3 regions of the Micromonospora sp. WMMD1082 genome follow, and region 1 is predicted to be linked to each of the others. Evidence: riboswitches for the same ligand, from Rfam matches in the RefSeq annotation. Region 1 holds a riboswitch; each other region holds the start of a gene.
What was found. Region 1 has a riboswitch for cobalamin ahead of O7615_RS25050 (ribonucleoside-diphosphate reductase subunit alpha). Riboswitches for the same ligand answer to the same signal wherever they lie in the genome.

Region 1 (4,194 bases):
TCCTCCCGGCGCACGGTGTCGACCACGTCGAAGGCGAAGGCCATGTGCATCGACTCGTCGCGGAACACCCAGTTGGTGCCGGAGGCGAGACCGTGCAGCACCCCCCGGGACCGCAGGAAGTAGACGTAGGCGAACGCGCCGTAGAAGAACAAGCCCTCAATGCAGGCCGCGAAGCAGATCAGGTTCAGCAGGAACGCCCGCCGGTCGTCCCGCGTCCTCAGCTCCCGCAGCTCGAAGATCGAGTCGATCCAGCGGAAGCAGAACTCGGCCTTGCGGCGGATCGACGGGATGTTCTCCACCGCGGCGAACGCCTCGTACCGCTCCTGCTCGTCGGGCACGTAGGTGTCCAGCAGGTTGAGGTAGAACTGGACGTGCACCGCCTCCTCGAACAGCTGGCGGGACAGGTAGAGCCGACCCTCGGGGCTGTTGACGTGCTGGTAGAGGTTGAGCACCAGGTTGTTGGCGACGATGGTGTCGCCGGTGGCGAAGAACGCCACCAGCCGGCTGACCAGGTGCCGCTCCGCCGGGGACAGCTTGGCCAGGTCGGCGAGGTCGGAGTGCAGGTCGACCTCCTCGACGGTCCAGGTGTTCTTGATCGCGTCCCGGAACCGGTCGAAGAAGTGCGGGTAGCGCATCGGCCGCAGGGTCAGGTCCATGCCCGGGTCGAGCAGCAGGTGCCGCGAGCCGGCGCTGCTGGTGCTGGTGCTGGGTTCGGAAACGGTGGTCATTGGCATGCCTCGCAGCTTTCGGGGTTTTCCAGGGAGCAGGCCAGCGCCTCGTCGTCGGTCACCGTGACGAGCGGTGTGACCGCCCGGGTGGCGGTCGGCGTGACGGCGACGGTGGCCTGCTGGATCCGCGTCGCCGGGCGCGAACGCAGGTAGTAGGTGGTCTTCAGCCCGGACTTCCAGGCGTACAGGTACATCGAGGAGAGCTTGCCGATGGTCGGCGCGCTCATGAACAGGTTCAGCGACTGCGACTGGTCGATGTACGGCGCGCGGGCCGCCGCCAGGTCGATCAGGGCCCGCTGCGGCAACTCCCACGCGGTACGGAACAGCTCCCGCACGTCCGTCGGCAGCTCGGCGATGGCCTGTACCGACCCTTCGGCGCGTTTGATCTGCTCGCGGATGGGTGCCGTCCAGAGCCCGCGCGCCTTCAGCTCGCGGACCAGATAGGTGTTGATCTGGAGGAACTCCCCGGACATCGTCTCCCGCTTGAACAGGTTGGACACCTGCGGTTCGATGCACTCGTAGCAGCCGGCGATCGAGGCGATCGTCGCGGTCGGCGCGATCGCCACCAGCAGCGAGTTCCGCAGGCCGTGTGCGGCGATCGTCTCGCGCAGCGCGGCCCACCGCGGCACCTGGGTGACGTCGGCGCCCCAGAGGTCGGGGTGCAACTCGCCCCGGGCCGCCCGGGTCTCGGCGTACGCCGGATGCGGGCCGAACCGCTCGGCGAGCCCGGCCGACGTCTCCAGCGCGGTCAGGAAGACCTCCTCCTGCACCCGGGTCGACAGCTCCCGGGCCTGCGCGGAGTCGAACGGCAGCCGCAGCGTGAAGAACGCGTCCTGCAGACCCATCAGCCCGAGCCCGACGGGGCGCCAGCGGGGGTTCGACGCGGCGGCCTGCTCGGCCGGGTAGTAGTTGATGTCGATCACCCGGTCGAGGAAGACCACCGCCGTGCGGACGGTCGCGCGCAGCCGCTCCCAGTCGACCCCGTCGGCGGTGACGTGCGCGCCCAGGTTGACCGACCCCAGGTTGCAGACCGCGGTCTCGGCGTCGTCGTTGACCTCCAGGATCTCGGTGCACAGATTGGACAGATGGATGGTGTTGCCCGGCCCGCCGGTCTGGTTGGACAGCCGGTTCGAGGCGTCCTTGAACGTCATCCACCCGTTGCCGGTCTGCGCGAGGGTGCGCATCATCCGCCCGTACAGCTCGCGGGCCTTGACGGTCCGGACCGCCTTCTTCTCCGCCGCCCGGTACGCCTCGTCGAACGCCTCGCCGAACAGGTCGGGCAGCTCCGGCGCCTCGGAGGGGTCGATCAGCGACCAGTCGCCGTCCGCCTCGACCCGCCGCATGAACTCGTCCGGGATCCAGTTGGCCAGGTTCAGGTTGTGCGTACGCCGGGACTCCTCGCCGGTGTTGTCCCGCAGCTCCAGGAACTCCTCGATGTCCGGATGCCACGGCTCCAGGTACACGCAGGCCGCGCCCTTGCGACGGCCGCCCTGGTTGACCGCCGCCACCCCGGCGTCGAGCGTCTTGAGAAACGGCACGATGCCGTTCGACCGGCCGTTGGTCCCCCGGATCAACGCGCCACGACCCCGCACCCGCGACCAGGAGATGCCGATGCCGCCGGAGAACTTCGACAGCTTCGCGACCTGGTGATAGCGCTCGTAGATCGAGTCCAGTTCGTCGCGCGGCGAGTCGACCAGGAAACACGACGACATCTGGGTGTGCCGGGTACCGGAGTTGAACAGCGTCGGTGAACTCGGCAGGTAGGCCAGGCTCGACATCAGCCGGTAGAAGTCGATCGCCTCGCCCGGCGACTCGGAGAGCCCGCAGGCGACCCGCAGCAGCCAGTACTGCGGGGTCTCCACCACCAGCCGGGTCTCCGGATGCCGCAGCAGGTACCGGTCCGCGACCGTACGCAGGCCGAAGTACTCGAACCGCAGGTCACCATCCGGGTCGATGGCGTCGTCCAGCTTGCGCGCGTTGCGGGCCACGAACTCCGCGGTGCCGTCGCCGATCAGCCCCAGGCCGTGCGCGTACCGGATCGACTGGCTGAAGCTCGCCACCTGCTGCCCGCGCACCTCCTTGTCCACGTACGCGGCCAGCAGTCGGGCGGCCAGCTTCGAGTACTGCGGCTCCTCGCCGATCAGCTCCGCCGCCGTCTGGATCGACAGCTTGTCCAGCTCGGCGGTGGTGGCGCCGTCGTACAGGCCGCTGATCGTCTTCGTCGCCACCCGCAGCGGATCGATCTCGTCCAGGTCGGCGACCCAGCGCTCCACCGCCTTGACGATCTTGTTGACGTCCACCGGCTCGGTGGCGCCGTTCCGCTTGCGGACCTGCATCACGTGCCGGCGTAGCTCCGGCCCCGCCTGCTCCTGGGTCACCGTCACGGTCCCCCTCCTCACGCCCGTCCCCAAGGTCGAGGGCGCGCAGGGAGGACGCCGCCGGTCACCCGACGGCAGGCTTGCCCGGCTGACCAGCTGGTGGCGTCGGCCGTCCCGCGCGGCCTTCGACCGCCGCACGCGACGCGTGCGGCGCACTGGCAGGTCTTCGGACTCGTGGGCGTCGTGCTCGCGTCTACTGGCCGTCGCTTCCCAGACCCGGCGGGCCCAGTGCTTGTGTGACGGCGGTCGTTCCCACTCACCGCTGCGGGGCAGTCCCGGACTTCCACCGGGTTCCCTGTTGCCTCGACCACCGTGGATTGACGGTCGAACCAGCTGCGGCTAACACCATATATGGGCACAGCAGAAAGTTGGCAACACCAGATGGTGTGTCGGGCGAGTCACAGCGCCGGGTCGCTCACGGCGCGCGTCGTCGCCCTGGACGCCCCGCGTGGTCCAGCCGGCCCGCCGTCGTCCGCAGCGTCCAGCGCCCGGGGTCGCCGCGGAGCACGGTCGCGGTCAGCGGCGCGATGTCGATCCGCCAGAACGATGCCGGCCCGGCGCCGATCGCGTTCACCACCAGGGCACGGATCACCATCGGATGGGTGACCGCGACGAGCGTGCGTACGGTGCCGGGCACGGCACGCAGCCAGTGGCCGGTCCGGTCGAGCAGGTCGTGCAGCGATTCGCCGCCGTGCGGGGCCGCCCGCGCCTCGGTCAGCCACGACTCGACCTCGGCCGGCCGCTCGGCCACCAGGTCGTCGAGCGTACGACCGGCCCAGCGGCCGAGATCGGCGTCGCGCAACCCGTCGTCGACGGTCGGCGCGAGCCCGAGCGCGGCGGCGGTCTGCACGCAGCGCCGCGCCGGCCCGCAGCGGACCTCGTCGGCCCGGGGCAGCAGCTGGGCCAGGGCGGTCGCGTCGGCCAGCCCATGCGCGTCGAGGGGCTCGTCCCGGGGAAAGGCGACCGCCCGGGTGGCCGCCGTGGGCGCGTGGCTGACCAGCACCAGCCGGGTCTTCATGGCTTCTGACCTCCGCCCCTCGGTGCCGGCGGGTGCCTTCCGGCCCACTGCGGTTCGTGTCGGCGCGTTG
Region 2 (9,085 bases), 1.7 Mb from region 1:
CGCCGTCGAAGTCGACCGCGCCCCGGTCGGCCACCGGCGCGGCGCAACCGACCTGCAGACCGGCCAGGAAGACGCGGGCCCGCAACCAGGCCAGTGGCCTACCGCCGTCGCGCAGCGCCTGTGCCGCCAGCCCGGTGCTGTTGGCGTTCGCGATCCCGCCGGCGTTGGCGAACCCGCCGTCGACGTGCTGCACGGACACCAGCCAGCGCAGGCCCGCGGCGGCGTCGGCCCACCGGCCCGCGGCCCGCAACGCCTGCACCACGACGGCGGTGGCGTCCACATCGGAGACGCAGACCGGCTGCGCCGGCAGCAGCGGATAGCCGCCGTCCGGGCACCGGGTACCGGCCAGCCACCCGGCGGCGACCGCCGGTACGCCCTGGGCGGTGCGGTCCAGCGCGAGGAGCGCGAACGACTGGCTGAACGCGTTGCTGAAGTCGCCCCACGCTGACCGGTCAGTGAACCGGCCGCTGGGCGTCTGCAGCGACAGCAACCGGGCGACGAGATCCACACCGCCGACGTCGGTCGGGTCGCCACCGCGTACCGCCACGGCGAGGGCCAGCTTGGCGGTCGCACCCGCGTACGCCTCCGGGGCGCTGTCGCCGACATACCCGTCCCGGACCTCCGGTCGGCTGACCCAGGCCAGAGCCCGCGCCCCGAAGTCGTCGGCGACACCGGCAGCGGCGAACGCGAGAACCGCGTCGAGAGTCAGCCCCTGGTCCGGATACGCGACGCCGTCGAAGACGGCCTCGAAACGTTCCCCGTCGACCAACTGGCGAGCCAACCAGCCAGCAGCCGCGTCCGACCGAACCGCACCGACCTGAACGGGTGCGGCGATCGCCGGGGTGGTGAGAGTGAGAGCGGTGAGCACACCGCAGAACAGGGCGAGCAGGCGGTACCGGCTCAGGCGGACGACCATCGGAAGCGCCCTTTCCGGCCCGGCGGTCGTCAGAAACCCGGCCCACCCGGACGGGTACGACGGGCCGGCCTCCGACCCGTGGGCCACGACGGGTGAGAAGCAGGACTCGCGGGCACGGCAGGTATTCGGGCTCGCCACCAGGGATACCCCCGGCGGCCCACCGTTGCGGGCCAGCGCCGGACTTCGACCGGACTTCCCCCACACGCACACGCGGCTGTTCAGTTGTCGCGCCAGTCTCGTCCGCCTCCAGAGCCGCTGTCAATCCGCGACCGGACGCGTACAACATGCAAGGCGAACCAGACGTCCGGTCGCCTCGACCAAGGTCGTCCTGTTTTCCGAACCCGAAGCTGTGGCCCGGTCATGAACTCGACCGGCCCCGGCTGCCGTGAGCCGCGAGCGTGGCTGGATCCTCGGGTTCCTCGATTTTTGGTGGCCGCGACACTCAGGCCGAACCCGGGCGCCGAACGAACTCGCGGCCCTTCAGGCAATCTCCCGCGTGTTCCTCGGATCCGGCGCCGTCGAGCGCTGAAACCCCGGGATGCAGCCCAGCGTGCGAGCGTGGGCGCCGCCTCGGGCTCGGCGCACCGTGGGCAACGTGCACGAGATCGCCCAGCGGCAGGCAGCGCGTCCCGGACCGGGTGACGGCGGCCAACCTGAGGCGGCGCTACACCGGTGCCCACCGCGCCGGGTTCGGCCCGGCGTCCGGCCACTGGCCCACGTCAATGACGCTGTGCGACGAACTGAGGCTGAGACCAGCTCGTCCTTGGTGTGCGGCGCCGATAAGCGGATGCCACAAGGATGATCGTTGGAGTGATGTTTCATCACGATCAGTACGGTGTGGTGGTGACGGGCAACCGGGTCGTTAGCCAAGGTAAGCGCCTCGCGTGGGGTGCCGGGCTTCTCGTGCTGGGTGTGGTGCTGTACGGGCTGGCCCGGTCCTTGCATTCCAACGATGTGCTGGACGGGCTTGACAAGATCTTCGGCGTCGTCGGGGGCGCGGCCGGCTTCCTCGGGCTCGTCCTGACCGTCCGGGCGATACGGCCTGATGGTGGCCCTGCCGACACTCGTGGCGGGCGTGCGGAGCCAGCGGCGTTGGACGGGCTCGCCGCCGCGGTGGAGCAGGTGTGGCGCCCGGAGCTGCGCCGTCGCCGGCTCGCCAACCCGCACCCGTTGCCCGTCGCCTGGACCACGATCGGCCCGCTGATCGCCGATCACTGAGCCATTTTCATCCTGGGTAGCGATTGGTTTCGACGTCGTGCAGGACCAGGATGTCTTGGACGATCGCGGTGGCTCGGCGTGGGCAGCAGCGTAGCCTGACCAGGACTTTCCAGGTCTTGAGCGTGGCGATCGCGCGTTCGCCGCGGGCGCGGATCTTCGCGTGGGCCCGGTTCACGGCCTTCTGCCGGCGTGACAGCTTCGGCCGGAAGCGGCGCCGCTTGAACGGCGTGCGCACGCTGCCGTGGGCGCCCTGGTAGCCCTTGTCGGCGAAGGTCATCACGTCCGCGCTGGTCAGGGCCTCAAGGATGCCGTGATGGCGGGCGGCGGTCAGGTCGTGGGTCGAGCCGGGTAGTGCCGGTGATGCCCACACGAGCCGGCCGGAGGCGTCCGCGATGACCTGCACGTTCACACCGTGGCGTTTGTGCTTGCCGCTGTAGTAGGGCTTCTGCTCGGCGACCCGGTCGATGGGAATCAGCGTGCCGTCCAGGATCGCGTACGCCAACAGCCGGATGCGTCGCATCGCGGTGTCCAGGTCGTCGGCTGCCGCGCTGAGCAGGTTTATCACCTCTTGGACGTAGCGCCAGGCGGTGGCGACGCCGACCTCGAAGCCGGCCGCGAGTCGGGTGTATGTATCGCCGATAGCAGATGCGCCAGAGCGAGCAGCGCCTGCCGGCCCGGGTCGAGGCGCCGCCACCGGGATCGCCCGTGCCCACGGCGCGGCACCACCGGCACCGCCTCGAAGGGGATCCGCTCGTTGCCGGCGACGGTCGGTGCGCCGGACAGCCACCGGTCCAGCAGTTCTCCGGCATCCGGGAGTCCGGTGTGGAAGCGGTCCAGCCCGGTGCCAAACGCCTCCAGGTCCACCCGGGGGCCGCCCCGGCCGACATCGAGACGAACCCGACCGGCTACTGCATAGCCGGTGAGGAACCCTGCGGGTGAGCGAGGTCGGGCAGCGGCGAGGGTCGGGTGACATCATCGGGTTTCTGCGCATGGGGACGACGCCACCGTTTGGTCAACAGGCCGTGCCGGGGGGCGCACAGCCAGGCGGCGAGGAAGATGACGGTGGCGACCAGGACGATGGTGCCGCCGACGGGGGTGTCGTAGCTCCAGGACAGGTAAAGTCCGACGAGCGCCGAGGTGCCGCCGATCAGCGGGGCGAGCAGCATCATCACGCCGAGCCGGTCGGTGAGCAGGCGGGCCGCCGCGGCCGGAGTGATCAGCAGCGCGAGGACGAGGATGTTGCCGATAGTCTGCAACGAGATCACCACGGCCAGAGTGACCAGGACGTAGAGGGCGATGTCGAGCCAGAAGACCGGCAGCCCCATGGAGCGGGACATTTCCCGGTCCAGGCAGACGGAGACGAATTCCTTGTGTAGCGCAAGCACCAGCCCGAGGATGACCAGGCCGGTGCCGCCGACGACGTAGAGGTCCCGGTCGGGGATGCCGGTGATCGAGCCGAACAGGAACTGTTGCAGTGATCCGGCGTAGCCGGGGGCCTGCGAGATGATGACGATGCCGAGGGCGAAGGCGCCGACCAGGAAGACGCCGATGATCGAGTCTTCCTTGACGCGTCTGTTTTGCGCGAAGATCGCGATCAGCAGTGCGGTGGCGACGCCGGCGACGGCGCCGCCGAGGACCAGGCTGCTCTGCAGGACGAAGGCGATCGCGATGCCCGGGAAGACGGCGTGGGCCACGGCGTCGCCGATGAAGGCCATCCCTCGGAGGACGACGTAGCAGCCGACGACGCCGCAGACGATGCTGGACATGACCGCGATCGCCAGCGCCTTGGGCAGGAACGCGAGGTCGGGGTTGAGCAGGTCGGTGAGGAAGTCGGTGATTGACATCAGGTCGCCCTCACAAGTTTCAGCAATGGGGAGGTTTCGCTCACGCCGAAGGTCTTCGTCCACAGGTCGGCGTCCTGCAAGTCCGCCGGGTGCCCATCGGCGATGATCCGGCCGTTGAGCAGGACCAGACGGGTGCAGGTGTCCACCGCGGCGACGAGGTCGTGGGTGGTCATCAGCACCGCGTGCCCCTCGGCGGCCAGGCTGGTGAACAGCTGACCCAGCAGTTCCTGGGTGGGCATGTCGAGTCCGGTGAACGGTTCGTCGAGCAGCAGGATGCGCGGCGCGAGCGCGAGGGCCCGGGCGACCAGGACGCGTTGACGCTGTCCACCGGACAGCTCACCGACCGGTCGCCGGCGCAGGTTGGTGAGCTGTACGCGGTCAAGCGCGTCGCCGACGGCCCGCCAGTCGGGTACGCCGGGGCGCCGGAGCAGACCGATCCGGCCGGTCCGGCCGCTCATCACGGCCTGCTCCACAGAGATCGGGAAATCCCAGGTGAACTCGTGGCGTTGGGGAACGTAGCCGATGTCGGACCGGCCGGGACGCGTCGACCTGCCCTCCACCAGCACCTGACCGGCGCGGGTGCCGGTCAGTGCCAGGATCGCGCGCAGCAGGGTGGTCTTCCCCGCGCCGTTGGGTCCGAGCAGCCCGACCAGCTCGCCCCGATCCAGGCGCAGGCGGATGTCCCGCAGGACGGGCCGGCCACCGAGGTCCACGTCCAGACCGTCGATCTCCAGTGCTCTCACCGCTGACCCTCCGGTGACGCGATCGCGCGTTCCCGCTCGGCCCGCCGTCTGGCGCCGCGTCCGTGTAGCAGGAGAACGACCAGGCCGATGGCGAGCACGACGGCCGTTCCGGCCAGCGCCGTGATCAGGAGCGTCTGGGAACCACCGGCCCAATCATCGGCTTCGGTCGGGTCCTCGCTCGGCGGCACCTGGCTAGCGGGTGCGGGGACGTCCGCGGTGGCGGCGAAGGCCTCGTCGGCGCTGGCGGCATCCCCGACCGCGAAGCGCAGCGTACGGGTCGCCGAGACCTTTTCGCCATTGACCAGGTCGGCCGACACCTGCACCGCCACCAGGTAGACACCCGGTGCCGAGAAGACCCAGTTGGCGTGGGTGTGGGTGTTGACCTCGACCCAGAAGGGCTGGGCCGTCGATTCGGCGGACCGCCAGAGTGGCTGCGGTGGCGCGAAGTTGCCCGACTGAAGGTAGGTCGTGAGCGTCCCCGGACCGCGCACGCCGAGCAGGGTCAGGGTGGCGCCCCGGTCGATGGTCTGCATTACTCGGGGATCCTGGGTGTTCCAGCCCAGCCAGACGACATCCGGGTCCTGGACCTGCGGGACCACGTACGCCTGCTCACCGGCCTCAATGCCGAGGAAGGCGTACGCGGGGTCGTCCGGAACGGTCTGTTGCGCGGCGTCGGACACCCGCAGCAGTGTGTCGTCGGGGTCACGCCACACCGGTTGCGCCTGCGTGCCGTCGTGGATCAGCAGCGTCCACCGGTCGTCAACGTAGCGGGGGCCGATGTCGATGTGTCCGGCGGACAGCTCCACCCGGCCGGTGGCGAGGGGCTGGTCGGCCGCGATCGACTGGCTGAGGTCCGGCGCCGGTTGGGCTGCCCGCACCGGGGTTGGTGCCGTCGCCAGCACCAGCAGCGTCGCGAGCGCGCCTCGCAGGATGACTGTGGTCGCGCGGGTGCGGCGACGCGCCCGTCCTGCCGTCACTGGTTCCTCCATCACTTGTTCGTGGTCAGGCAGTCGCGCAGCGATTCGGCGTTGAACCGCATCATCTCCGCGTAGGTGGTGACGTCGCGGTCGAACGCGTCGCCGTAGATCGGGCATACCCGCAGGTCCTCCTCCCGGGCAACCTCGGTTAGCGTGGCGGACCGGGCCGCCAGGTTCGGCTCCAGGAACACGGCGGGAATCCGCAGGTTGCGGATCGTCTCGGTGAGCCGGCGGCGGTCGGCCAGGCTGGGCTCGGCGGCCGGATTGGGCGTGACGAAGCCAGAGATCTGCACCCCGTACGCCTGGCCCAGATAGCCGAACGCGTCGTGCGTGGTGACCAGGTGACGCCGCGACGGTGGGATCTGCGCGATGGTGTCCCGGACATAGGTGTCAAGCTCCTCCAGCTGCCGGGTGTAGACCGAAGCGTTCGTCCGGTAGTCGGCCGCGCCCCCGGGGTCCACTCCGATCAGGGTGTCCCGGATCAGCTGCACGTAGGCGATGGCATTGCGGACGTTCTGCCACAGATGCGGGTCGATCTCGCCGTGGACGTGCTTGCCGAGGACGGCCTGCGGCAGCTGGTAGACCTGGGTGCCGGGCCGGCCGAGGAACCGGAACCGCCGGTCGCCGGGCACCTCCAGCAGCGCCTTGTTCGGCACCTCGATGACGGTGCGCGCCGGGTCGTACACCCGTTGGGTGGCATCGCCGCCGCCCTCCGGGTCGGCGAACAGATAGAGCTGCCGCTGGTCGAGGTCCACGGTGAGGTCGGCGTGCCCGCCGTTGAGCACCTCCGGCATCCCCGGCAGCGAGTACGGGTCCACCCCGACGGCGAAGGTGAAGGTCTGCTCGCCCATGGGAAGGGGTGCTGTCTGCGGGTCGACGGCCAGCCGCGCCCGCATCTTCAGCTTGTAGATGCCCGGCTCGGTGAACGCCCAGCTCATGTGAGTGTGTGCGTCCGGCGGCAGCGTCGCGGTGTCGTCCCGGTAGCCGTTGGCGGGGTCGAACCCGTCGCCGGAGTCAACGTAGAACGACGGATTGCCAAACGATTCGGTCAGATACGCGAACATCCGACCCGGCCCGTCCGCGCCGGTCGCGCTGAGGAGCACCTCCGAGGACCGGTTCGCCCCCAGCGTCGCGCCGGTGCCGCGCACCCGCATGCCCAGCCAGATGGTGTCCAGCGACACGTCCTCGACCAGCGGGATGATCTCCGCCGCGTACTTCACCGCCCCCTCGGCCAGCGAGATGTTCGGTGCCCCCTCACGTAGGTTGGCGTCCAGCGCCTTGATGACGGCCTGCTCCTCGAGGAGCAGGTAGTTGCTGAACGCCACGTCGGCGTAGACGACGTCGCGGATGTCCCGCAGCGACGGCTCGTAGCTGTGCGGGTCGGCCCCGTCCGGCACCATTGAGGTGACGGTCACCCGGTCGCCGCCGACGTTACGCGCCAGATCCCGCAGGATCCCGGTAGTCGTGATCACCTGCAGACGATCGTCGTTCGCGCTCAAGGCCACCTCCGAGTGGCAGCCGCCGCCGGCGAGCAACGCGGCCAACAGCGGCAGCATCAACCGCCGTGACTTGATCCACGTGTCGGCAGGTGGCATGGACCGCGTTATGAGCGACGTCGCCCGAAGCACCGCCCTCACCTGTTCCCGAGGGCGACGCGACGGCGGGCCAGCAGCAACAGCACGGCTCCGACCGCTACCAGGACGACGCCGAGCAGTCCGGCCGTCAGCACCCAACCGGCGCCCGTACGCGGCAGCGGCCCACCGCCACCCTGATCTGAACCGTCGTCACCGTTGCCACCACCGTCGGAGCCGGGGCCGAAGCCGGCGTTTGGATCGGTGCTGTCGCCGACGGCGATCGTGAGCGTCTTCGTGTCAGTGACCGCCTTGCCGGCCGTGGTGGTGCCGCTCATCTGCACTGCGAGACGGTACAGACCGGGCTTGCTGAACGCCCAGTTGCCGTGTGTGTGGGTGTTGAGTGGGATGTCCAGCTTCTGCGGAAACGGCTTGGCGGAGTCGAACAGCACGTCGGCGTTGCCGAACGAGCCGGTCAGGAACAGGGCGAACTGGCCGGGCCCGTTGACCCCCTTCAGCGTCCACGTGACGCTGCCCTTGACGCCCGACACGACGGACGCGTGCTGGGTGTTCCAGCCCGGCCAGACCAGACCCGCCTGCTGGGTCTGCGGCAGCAGCCACACGGTGTCGCCCGGCTTGCCGAGGAAGTCGGCTCCGTCGGGCACCGTGATCTTCGCCTTGTCCTTGGCGTGCAGGACCACGTCGGCGGTCTCCCGCCAGACCGGAGGGCTGGTCCGGTCGTCCTTGATCCGGATTGTCCAGCTGTCCCCGGACAGGTTCGGGCCCATGTCGACGTGCCCGTCGGCGATTACCTGGCGTGCACCGGCGGCGGTTTTCACCGCCTTCGGCACGGCCGCCACCTTTGGCGCGGCAGCCGGCTTCGGCGCGGCGAATGCCTCGGCTGGCTCGGCGTGCGGTTGCGTCGCCCGCGCCTGCGGAGCGGGCAACGCCGCCTGCGCCGGCTCGATCGCCGGGACGCGGACCCGGTACGACGCCTCGGCGCGTACCGTCGCACCGGAGCGCAGAGCGGCCGAGCCGGTCAGGGTGAGCCGGTACTCTCCCGCCGCGTCGAAGGCCCAGACCACGCCGCCGGTACGCGTGCCCGCCGGCAGGTGCGTCGACCGCTGCACGCCGGCACCGCTGCCGAATAGCGGGGTCGCCGCGCCGAGGCCGGACAGGGTGTACGCGGTGAATGTCCCCGGCCCTTCGACCGAGTCCAGCGTCAAGGTCACCCGGTCGTCGTCGACGACGCCGGGGCGTATCCCCGTGGTGTCCAGGGACGGGAACCCGATGTCACCGGCGGACAGTGCCCACACGGCGTGGCCTGGCCGTCCGAGGAAGGCGAGGGTCGGTCCGGCCGGTACCCGGCCGGCCAGGCCGCCGTCCGGGCCGAGCACAACCTCGGCAGGATCGCGACCGGCCACGCCGCCGGCCACCTGCGCGGCGTCCCGGAAGCGCAGCGACATCGTGCCTCCGTCGAGCGCGACGGAAACCAGGTCGGCGCCGGCCGAGGTGGCGGCGGCCGGTTCCGCGGAGGCTGGCGTTGCCACGGGGGCCAATGCCAGCATGACGGCGGCGAGGCTCGCGGCGCCGGCGCGCATACTTCTCGTGCTCATTTGTCGCTCCAGAGTCACTTCTCGTCCTTCCCCGTGTCTTCTATGGTGGGATGCCGGTTGTCGTGGCCCGGACCGGGACGATCGGCGTCCGACATCGGATGGTCGTCGGGTGCTGCTCTGCCGGCGGTGGCCGAGGGCTGCCGGCCGGCGGCTACTGGGATGTCCTGGCCTGCCTGCGCGCGGCCCTCCTCCCTGGCGGC
Region 3 (9,085 bases), 960 kb from region 1:
GAGCGGGAACGCCACGCCGAACTGGCCCGCTCGCGGCGGGCGGTGCGGTACTGGGTCCGGCAACTCTCGGGCCTGACGCCGAGCCTGTCCGAGGCGGTGGCGCCGGCGGCGGACGCCCGCCACCGGCGCGGTGCGCTAGTCTCCGCGGCGGTGCACCACGCCGCGCAGCTGGTGGCGACCCGGCACCGGGTCAGCACCGCCAGCGTCCTGCTCGCGGCGACCGCCGCCGCGCTGGCCGGGGACGGTGCGCAGGATGCCTGCGGGATCGTGGTGATGGCGAACAACCGCTTCCTACCCGGGCACGACACGGCGGTCGGCACCCTCAACCAGATCGGACTCTGCCGGCTCGACCTGGCCGACCGCCCCGGCTTCGTCGAGTTGCTCTCCCGGGCGCGCAGTGCCGCCCTGGACGCCTACCGGCACGCCTACTACGACCCGGCCGAGTGGGAGCGCACCGTCACCGAGCTGGGCCACGACCACCGCAGCTTCCTGGCCGGATTCTGCTATCTCAACGACGCCCGACTGTCCCGGGACGCCGACGCGGAGGTGCCCGACCTGGACGAGGCGGCCCTGCGTGCGCTGGTGTCCCGCAGCGAGTTCCGCTGGCTGCCGGAGCTGGCGCAGTTCCCGTGGCGCTGCCGGGTCCAGGTGCTCGACGCACCGGGCGCGGTCGAGCTGGTCGTCACGGCCAACACCCGGTACTTCCCCGCGGAGCGCTTCGCCCCCTTCCTCCGCACCATCGAGACCCTCCTGACCGAGGCAGTTCATTGATATGTGTTCATGGGGGTGCAATAATTAACAGACTTTACAGTTGGGTCCGCCCGCGCCGGTCGCGCCACCGGTGACGGCCTGCCCGCGCGGCGGCGGACCACGACCCGCTGCGCGGCAGAGAGGACCAGGACATGGCGCGACGACTGGACCGGCATCGTCCACACCGGGCCCGCACCCGGCTGACCGCCACGCTCGTGGCGGCCCTGCTCGGCGTACCGGCGAGCCTGACCGTCGGTGTCGGGCCGGCCGCCGCGGCGGCCGTGGGCGCGATCACCGGGCTCGGCGGCAAGTGCGTCGACGTGGCCGGGGCGAACTCCGCCAACGGCACCCAGGTGCAGCTGTACGCGTGCAACGGCACCACCGCACAGCAGTGGACAATCGCCGACGACGGCACGATCCGGTCGCTCGGCAAGTGCCTCGACGTCGCCGCCGCGAGCACGGCCAACGGCGCCCGGGTGCAGATCTACGACTGCAACGGCACCGGGGCACAGCGCTGGTCGGCCAGCGGCGGGCAGCTGGTCAACCCGAACTCGGGCAAGTGTCTCGACGCGACCGGGCAGAGTTCCGCCGACGGCACCCCGTTGCAGATCTGGACCTGCACCGGGAGCGCCAACCAGACGTGGGTGCTGCCCAGCGGCGGCACCCCTCCCCCGTCGACGGGCTTCGTCCACCCCGGCGTCCACGTCAGCCGCGGCCAGCTCGACTTCGTCCGTTCTCGGGTGCAGGCCGGCGCGCAGCCCTGGACGTCGGCCTTCAACCAGATGATGAACAGCCGGTACGCCTCCCTGACCCGGAACCCGGCCGCCCGCGCGGTCGTCGAGTGCGGCTCGTACTCCAATCCCAACAACGGCTGCACGGACGAGCGGGAGGATGCGATCGCCGCGTACACCCACGCGCTGGCCTGGTACGTCACCGGGGACTCGCGGTACGCGCAGAAGTCGATCCAGATCATGGACGCCTGGTCGGCGACGATCACCTCGCACACCGGCAGCAACGCGCCGTTGCAGACCGGGTGGGCGGGATCGGTCTGGCCCCGCGCCGCCGAGATCATCCGCTACACGTACGGCAGCTGGCCCAACGCCACCCGGTTCGCCACCATGCTGCGCACCGTCTACCTGCCGGTGGTGCGTAACGGCTCCAACAGCAACGGCAACTGGGAACTCACCATGATGGAGGCCACCGTCGGCATCGCCGTCTTCCTGGAGGACCGGGCCGCCTACGACGCGGCGGTGACCCGCTTCCTCAACCGGGCCCGCGCCTTCATCTACCTGCCCAGCGACGGCGACCTGCCACACACGGTGCCGGGCAGCGGGCTGAGCACCCGCGCCCAGATCGTCAACTACTGGCACGGCCAGTCCACCTTCGTCGCCGGCCTCGCGCAGGAGACCTGCCGCGACTTCACCCACACCGGGTACGGGATCTCCGCCATCTCGCACGTCGCGGAGACCTCCCGGATCCAGGGCCGGGACCTGTACCCGCAGGTGGGCGAGCGGCTGCGGCACGCCCTCGGCTTCCACTCGACGTACCAGCTCGGCGAGCCGGCGCCGGCCTGGCTGTGCGGCGGCAGCCTCACCCGGGGGCTCGGCCCGATCACCGAGGTCGGCTACAACGCCATGGCCAACCGCCTGGGCAACTCGATGACGAACACCCGGACGCTCACGCTCCAGCAGCGCCCGGCCGGCACCAACAACCTCTTCGTCGCCTGGGAGACCCTGACCCACGGGGACAACCTCTCCTGACGTACGCCGGGACGGTCGCCGTCGTACCGTCGGCGACCGCCCTGCCCGGAATACGCGACGAGATCTTGGACAGTTTCCGTTCAGCGCAAACGGAAACTGTCCAAGATCTGGACCGGATGCCGTAGCCGGACCGGATTACCCGTTCGGGGGTCCATGACGGGCGGAGAACATCCGCCGCTTAACGCGACTCCCGGGTACCACGGGCCGACTGGTTCAGCGAACTACGTACCTCGGGTGACCGGCGTGGATGGACGCGCACCGCTGACCGCGGGCACCGACCGCATGGGGGCACGATCGAGGCATGACGTTCGACGCGCTGGCGTACACGGCGACACCGCACGATCGGGCCGCGGTCCTGCGCGCCGATCCGGACTGGGTCGCCGATCAGCTCCGGCGCGACGACAGCCAGGTGCTGCCACTGTGGCGCGACCGGCTCCTGCTGACCGCCGACGGCCACCCGGTCACCCGCACCGGAGCGGCGGGCCGCGCCCTGGCGGCGGCGGCCGGCCAGACCGCCCTGCTGGGCCTCGACGGCACCACGGCGACCTTCGCCGCCGACCTGAGCGCGGCCGAGGAGGCCGACGCGCTCCGGCTCGGTGCCGCGCACGCCAGCGCCGACCTGCGCAGCCTGGCCGCCACGCTGCCCGGCCCGCTCGCCGCCACCCTGGCGTACGCGCGCGGAATGCTCTACTGGAACCGGCACACCGGATACTGCGGCACCTGCGGCGCGGCGACCGCCAGCGCGCACGCCGGTCACCTGCGGGTGTGCCAGGGCCCGGAGTGCGGCCGGCAACTGTTTCCCCGGATCGAGCCCGCCGTCATCGTGCTGGTGGAAGGCCCCGGTCCCCGACCACGCTGCCTGCTCGCCCGCCATCACGGCGCCGGCCCGGACAACTTCTCCCTGCTGGCCGGGTTCGTCGAGATCGGGGAGAGCCTGGAGGGTGCCGTGCGCCGCGAGGTCGCCGAGGAGGCCGGGGTCGCGATCGGCACGGTGACCTACCGTGGCTCACAGGGCTGGCCCTTCCCGGCCGGCCTCATGGTCGGCTTCGTCGCCCAGGCCGTCGACGAGAGCATCACCGTGGACGGCACGGAGCTACTGGCGGCGCGGTGGTTCAGCCGCGCCGAGATCGTCGAACGCGTCGTCGACGGGCCCGGCTCGGGTCCGGTCGACTCCATCGGCGGTCGGCTGCTGCGCTCCTGGGCCGGCCTCGATGGGCACGATCGCCAGCCCCGGCCGGTCTGACCCGTCGGCCGGCCCGGCCACGGCCGCCACGCCCCCGGGTGGGCGGCACCGACGGCCAGGCCAGCGGAGCGAGGTCGGCGGGGCGCGGTCAGCAGGCGCGGTCAGCAGGCGCGATCGGCGGAGCGCGGTCAGCGGGCGCGATCGGCGGGCGCGGTCAGGGGATGTCGGCCGGCGCGTCGAGCAGGGCGTGGCGCAGGGCCAACCGGTGCTCGCGACGGATCTCGGCCTCCCGGTAGCGACGCCGGTCGCCGTCGGTCTCCGGCAGCAGCGGCGGCACCGGGCGCGGGTGGCCGGCGTCGTCCACGGCCACCATCACCAGGTGCGCGGTGGCCACGTCGGTGGGCGGTACGGCGCGGTCCCACCGGTCGGCGGTGACCCGCACCGCCACCTCCATCGAGCTGCGGCCGGCCCAGGTGATCCGGGCGTCCACGTGCACCACGTCGCCGACCCGCACGGCCCGCAGGAACGCCGTCTCGTCGATGGCCGCGGTCACCGCCGGCCCGTCCGAGTGTCGGGCGGCCACCACCCCGGCGACCGAGTCGATCAGGTTGAGGATCCGGCCGCCGTGGACCGTACCCATGAGGTTGGTGTGGTGCTGGTCCATGATCTGCGACAGGGTCAGGTGCGACGCCGACGGTGGGCGACCGTCGATCGCGATGGTCTCGGGCACTCTGGTCATCCGTCCTCGGGAAGCAGGCCACCGGCATCGAGGGCGCGCACGTCGAGGACCGCCGACGACTGGCGTACGGCGAGTCACCCGCCCGACCCACCCGCGAGGCCGACGGCAGCGCACACACCTCGTGTGCGCGGCGCGGGCAGGTCTTCGGACTCGCGGGCGTCGCCGGGCGTCGCCCGGTCCTCCTACTGGCCGTCGCTTCCCGGACCCACCCGGGTCCAGTGCCGATGACGGCGGTCGTTCCCACTCACCGCTGCGGGGCAGTCCCGGACTTCCACCGGGTTCCCTCTTGCGACGCCCGACCGGGGTGGCCGGGCGAACCAGCGCCGCAGCCACGATATCCGCCGCCGGGATGGACCCGGGCACTCACCACCGCCGGTGTGAGGTTGCTCGCCCGACGGTCCGCTCCCCGCCGGGCCGGCCGTACGGTCTGCACTGCCGGTCGTAGCGGTGGCCGTGCGGGAATCGGTGGCCGTCCGCTCGTCGTGATGGCCGGCCGGAAATGGCGCCAGGCCGTGATCGCGGGTTAGCCTGCCCTAACTTGTCGGGGGAGTGAGGCGGGGATGGCACCGAGCACGGCGCGGCTGATCGGCGGGATGTTCTGGCGCCAGCGCCGGGACACCGCCCTGTGTGCCACCTTCTGGTCCCTGCACCAGGTGTGCGAGGCACTCGTCCCGGTGGCGATCGGCCTGGTCATCGACCAGGCCGTGGGGACGGGGTCGACCTCGGCGATGGTCTGGTCCGTGCTGGGCATCTTCGCGCTGTTCACCGCCCTCACCATGGGGTGGCGGTCGGGCTTCTGGTTCCTCTCCAAGGCGATGGTGGAGGAGTCGCACGCGTTGCGGATGCGGGTGGTCCGGCGCGTCGTCGGCGGGCGGGGCATCCGGACCAGACGCCAGAGCGGTGAACTGCTCTCGATCGCGACCTCCGACACCCAGTCCGCCGCCGAGTTGCTCGAACTGGGCAGCCGGGGCGTGAGCGCGCTGCTCGGCCTGACGGTGTCGACGATCGTGCTGCTGCGCATCGACTGGTCACTCGGACTCGGGCTGGTGGTGGGCGTACCGATCCTGGTGCTCGGGCTCAACGCGCTCGGACCGCTCGTGGGGCGGCACACGTCGGCGCAGCAGCAGGCCATCGGTCGGGCCGCCGCCACGGCGTCGGATCTCCTGCGCGGGCTCCGACCGCTGCGCGGCTTCGGTGGCGTGACCGAGGCCGCCCGCCGTTACCGTACGGCCAGCCGCACGTCGCTGCGCGCCAGCGTCGGCACGGTCAAGGCCGGTGCCACGTTCGTCGGCGCCTCGACGTTCACCACCGGCCTGCTGATCACGGTGGTGGCCGCCCTGGCGGGCTGGTACGCCCTGCAGGGGCGGATCACGGTCGGGCAGCTCATCACGATCGTCGGGCTGGCCACGTTCATCACCGATCCGGTGCTCAACCTCGCCGACTGCGTCTTCCGGCTGGCAACGGCCCGGGCCAGCGCGGCCCGCGTGGCCGAGGTGCTCGCCGCACCCGAACGGGCCCCGTCCGGCGTACGGGCGGCGCAGGCGGGCACGCTGGCCCTCGACGAGGTGCACACGCCCGGCCTGGACGGCGTCGGCCTCGCCGTGCGGCCCGGCGAGATGCTCGGTGTGGTCACCGGCGAGACCGTCACCGCCGATGACGTCACCGACCTGCTCTCCGGCGCGCGGTCGCCCGAGCGGGGCGAGGTGACGCTGGCCGGCACGCCGATGCGGGAGCTGGACGTCGACTCGCTGCGCCGGGCCGTGCTCGTCGAGCCGCACGGGGTCGACCTGCTCGGCGCCACCCTGCGTGAAGTACTGCAGACCGGGGACGACCGGGACGACGCCACGTTGAGCGCCGGCATCGCGGCGGCCTCCGTCGGTGACCTGCTCGCCGACGGCGACGCCGGGCTGGACCGCGAGCTGACCGACCACGGCCTGAACCTCTCCGGCGGTCAGCGGCAGCGGATCGCCCTGGCCCGCGCGCTGCTGGCCGACCGGCCGGTCACCGTCTTCCGCGACCCGACGACAGCGGTCGACGCGGTCACCGAGCACGCCATCGCCGAGGGGATCCGCGCCCACCGGACCGGCGACGGGCGAGCGACGATCCTGGTCACCACGAGCGCACCACTGCTCGACCGGTGCGACCGCGTCGTCTTCGTCCAGGGCGGCCGGGTGTCGGCCGTCGGGCGCCACCGCGACCTGCTCGCGCACTCCTCGTACGCCGAGGTGGTGGCGCGATGAGCGAACGTAGTGAGCGAATAATCCGGCTCAGTGCGATGGTGCCTCGTCGCGGCGCCGAGCGCAGCGAGGTGGCGCGATGAGCGTGCGTAGTGAGCGAATCATTCGGCTCAGTGCGATGGTGCCTCGTCGCGGCGCCGAGCGCAGCGAGGTGGCGCGATGAGCCCGGCGTCCACGATTCTGCCGGTCGCCGCCGGACGGGTGACCGCCGCGGCCTTCTGGCATGCGCTGCGGCGCTATCCGCTGCTCGCCTGGACGTCGGTCGCGGCGGCGACGGCGGCGAGTGTCGCCGCGGTCGGCGTGCCGATCCTGCTCGGCCGGCTGGTCGACCTGGTGGTTGCCGGCGGCACCGTCCGGTCGCTGCTGCTGACCTCGGCGTGGATCCTCGGCGCCGCCCTGGTCGCCGCGGTGCTGACCGGCACGGCCAACTGGCTGGTCACCGAGTGGGGCATGCGTGCCTGCGCCGACCTGCGGGAAGAGGTGCTCGACCGCGCGCTGCGGATGGACGCGGCCCGGCTGGAGAGCGCCGGGTCCGGCGATGTCGCCTCCCGGGTCACCGAGGACGTGGAGCGGGTCACCGACTCGGTCCGGCTGGCCGCGGGCGTCTTCGCCGCGCTGGTCACGGTGGTCATCACGTTCGCCGGCTTCGCGACGCTCGACTGGCGGATCGCCGCCGCGTTCCTGGTCGTCTTCCCGGTGTACGCGGTGAGCCTGCGTCGGTTCGTGCCCCGGGCGAAGCGGCTCTACGCCGCCGAGCGGGAGGCCGCGGCGGTGCGGACCCAGAGCCTGTTGACCACCTTCACCGGCGCCCGGACGGTCCACGCGTACGGCATGGAGGAGCGGCAGGGCCAGCGGGTCGAGCAGGCATCGCGCGGCGCCGTCGTCGCGCGGCTGCGCGCCGTCCGGGGATTCCTCTGGTTCGCGAACCTGATGAACTACACGGAGGCGATCGGGCTCACCGCCGTGCTGCTCACCGGGTTCCTGCTGGTACGCGCCGGTGACAGCACCGTCGGCGACGTCACCGCCGCCGCCCTGCTCTTCCACCGGCTCTTCGGCCCGCTCGGCATGCTGCTGATCTCGTTCAACGACATGCAGTCGGCCGGCGCGGCACTCGCCCGGCTCGTCGGCATCGCCGGGCTCGACGTGCCGCCGGCGCGGGCCGCCGATCCGGCCTCCTCGGGGCGTCCAGCCGGCATCACCGCCAAGTCGGTGTGCCACCGCTACCCCGGTGGCCCGGCCGTCGTGCACGACGTCTCGATCGAGGTCGCCGAGGGCGAGTCACTCGCCATCGTGGGCGAGAGCGGGGCCGGCAAGACGACCCTCGCGGCCATCCTCGGTGGCGTCTTCCCGGCCGCCGAGGGCCACGTGTGGCTGGGTGGCCGACCGATCGGCGAGCTGCATCCGGACGAGTTGCGGCACACCGTCGGCGTGGTCACCCAGGAGGTCCACGTCTTCGCCGGAACCCTCGCCGACGACCTGCGGCTGGCCGCCCCGCACGCCTCCGACGCGGAGCTGCGCGCCGCGTTGACGCTGGTCGGCGCCCACGGGTGGGTCGACGCGCTGCCCGACGGGCTGGGCACCCGGGTCGGCGACGGCGAACATCCGATCAGCCCCGGCCAGGCGCAGCAGCTGGCGCTGGCCCGGATCGCCCTGCTCGACCCGCCGATCGTCGTGCTCGACGAGGCCAGCGCCGAGGCCGGCAGCGCGGGCGCACGGCAACTCGAACAGGCCAGCGCCGCGCTCATCCGCGGGCGCACGGCTGTCGTCGTCGCCCACCGGCTCACCCAGGCACAGTCCTGTGACCGGGTCGCGGTGATGTCGCACGGTCGGATCGTCGAACTCGGCAGCCCCGACGAACTCGTCGCCGCCGGCGGCCGGTACGCCGAACTCTGGTCGGCCTGGCATCGCTGACGCCTGGTGCGCTCGACGGCGCCGAGGTCGTCTCAGCCGACGGGCAGGGTCGACTCGCGCATCACGACGCGGCTGGGGAACTCCTCCGAGCTGGGCACGGCACCGTCGATGGCCGCGAAGAGGCGCTGGCCGGCCACCGCGCCAAGGTGTTTGAGGTTCATGTCGATGCTGGTCAGGCGGGGGCGGGAGTGCGCGGCGATCGCCTCCCAGTTGTCGAAGCCGATCACCGACATCGTCTGCGGCACGTCCCGCCCGAGGTCGCGTAGCGTCTCCAGGACGCCGCGCGCGATCTGGTCGCTGCCGCAGAAGATCGCGTCGACCTCGGGATGCTGCTCGACGACCATGCGCGCCGCGGCTCGCCCCCAGGACTCGTCCCACGACCCGAAGTACGGCCGGTCGCCGACCAGGCGCAGACCGGCCGCCGCGAGTGTCGCCGCCGCGCCCTCGGCACGGTCCCTCGCCGCCTGGAACCCGGACTCGCCGGTGATGTGGGCGATGTTGCGCC

Region 2: linked by a shared signal. The riboswitch ahead of O7615_RS17300 (peptidase) and the one ahead of O7615_RS25050 (ribonucleoside-diphosphate reductase subunit alpha) in region 1 are both predicted to bind cobalamin.
Region 3: linked by a shared signal. The riboswitch ahead of O7615_RS29615 (acyl-CoA thioesterase) and the one ahead of O7615_RS25050 (ribonucleoside-diphosphate reductase subunit alpha) in region 1 are both predicted to bind cobalamin.

The regions. Positions count from the first base shown of each region.
Region 1 is NZ_JARUBM010000002.1:5,446,555-5,450,748, reverse strand. It holds gene O7615_RS25055 (ribonucleotide-diphosphate reductase subunit beta) at 1-728, opposite strand, end outside; gene O7615_RS25050 (ribonucleoside-diphosphate reductase subunit alpha) at 725-3,064, opposite strand; cobalamin riboswitch at 3,246-3,455, opposite strand; gene O7615_RS25045 (histidine phosphatase family protein) at 3,522-4,124, opposite strand.
Region 2 is NZ_JARUBM010000002.1:3,729,230-3,738,314, reverse strand. It holds gene O7615_RS17300 (peptidase) at 1-916, opposite strand, end outside; cobalamin riboswitch at 1,015-1,150, opposite strand; gene O7615_RS17295 (hypothetical protein) at 1,730-2,134, shown strand; partial or broken gene O7615_RS17290 (transposase family protein) at 2,142-2,836, opposite strand; gene O7615_RS17285 (anchored repeat-type ABC transporter permease subunit) at 3,040-3,978, opposite strand; gene O7615_RS17280 (anchored repeat-type ABC transporter ATP-binding subunit) at 3,978-4,721, opposite strand; gene O7615_RS17275 (choice-of-anchor M domain-containing protein) at 4,718-5,710, opposite strand; gene O7615_RS17270 (anchored repeat ABC transporter, substrate-binding protein) at 5,710-7,293, opposite strand; gene O7615_RS17265 (TIGR03773 family transporter-associated surface protein) at 7,332-8,870, opposite strand; gene O7615_RS17260 (DUF916 domain-containing protein) at 8,900-9,085, opposite strand, start outside.
Region 3 is NZ_JARUBM010000002.1:6,404,791-6,413,875, forward strand. It holds gene O7615_RS29600 (condensation domain-containing protein) at 1-771, shown strand, start outside; gene O7615_RS29605 (lectin) at 903-2,510, shown strand; gene nudC (NAD(+) diphosphatase) at 2,812-3,753, shown strand; gene O7615_RS29615 (acyl-CoA thioesterase) at 3,908-4,432, opposite strand; cobalamin riboswitch at 4,571-4,720, opposite strand; gene O7615_RS29620 (ABC transporter ATP-binding protein) at 4,993-6,672, shown strand; gene O7615_RS29625 (ABC transporter ATP-binding protein) at 6,829-8,580, shown strand; gene O7615_RS29630 (LacI family DNA-binding transcriptional regulator) at 8,613-9,085, opposite strand, start outside.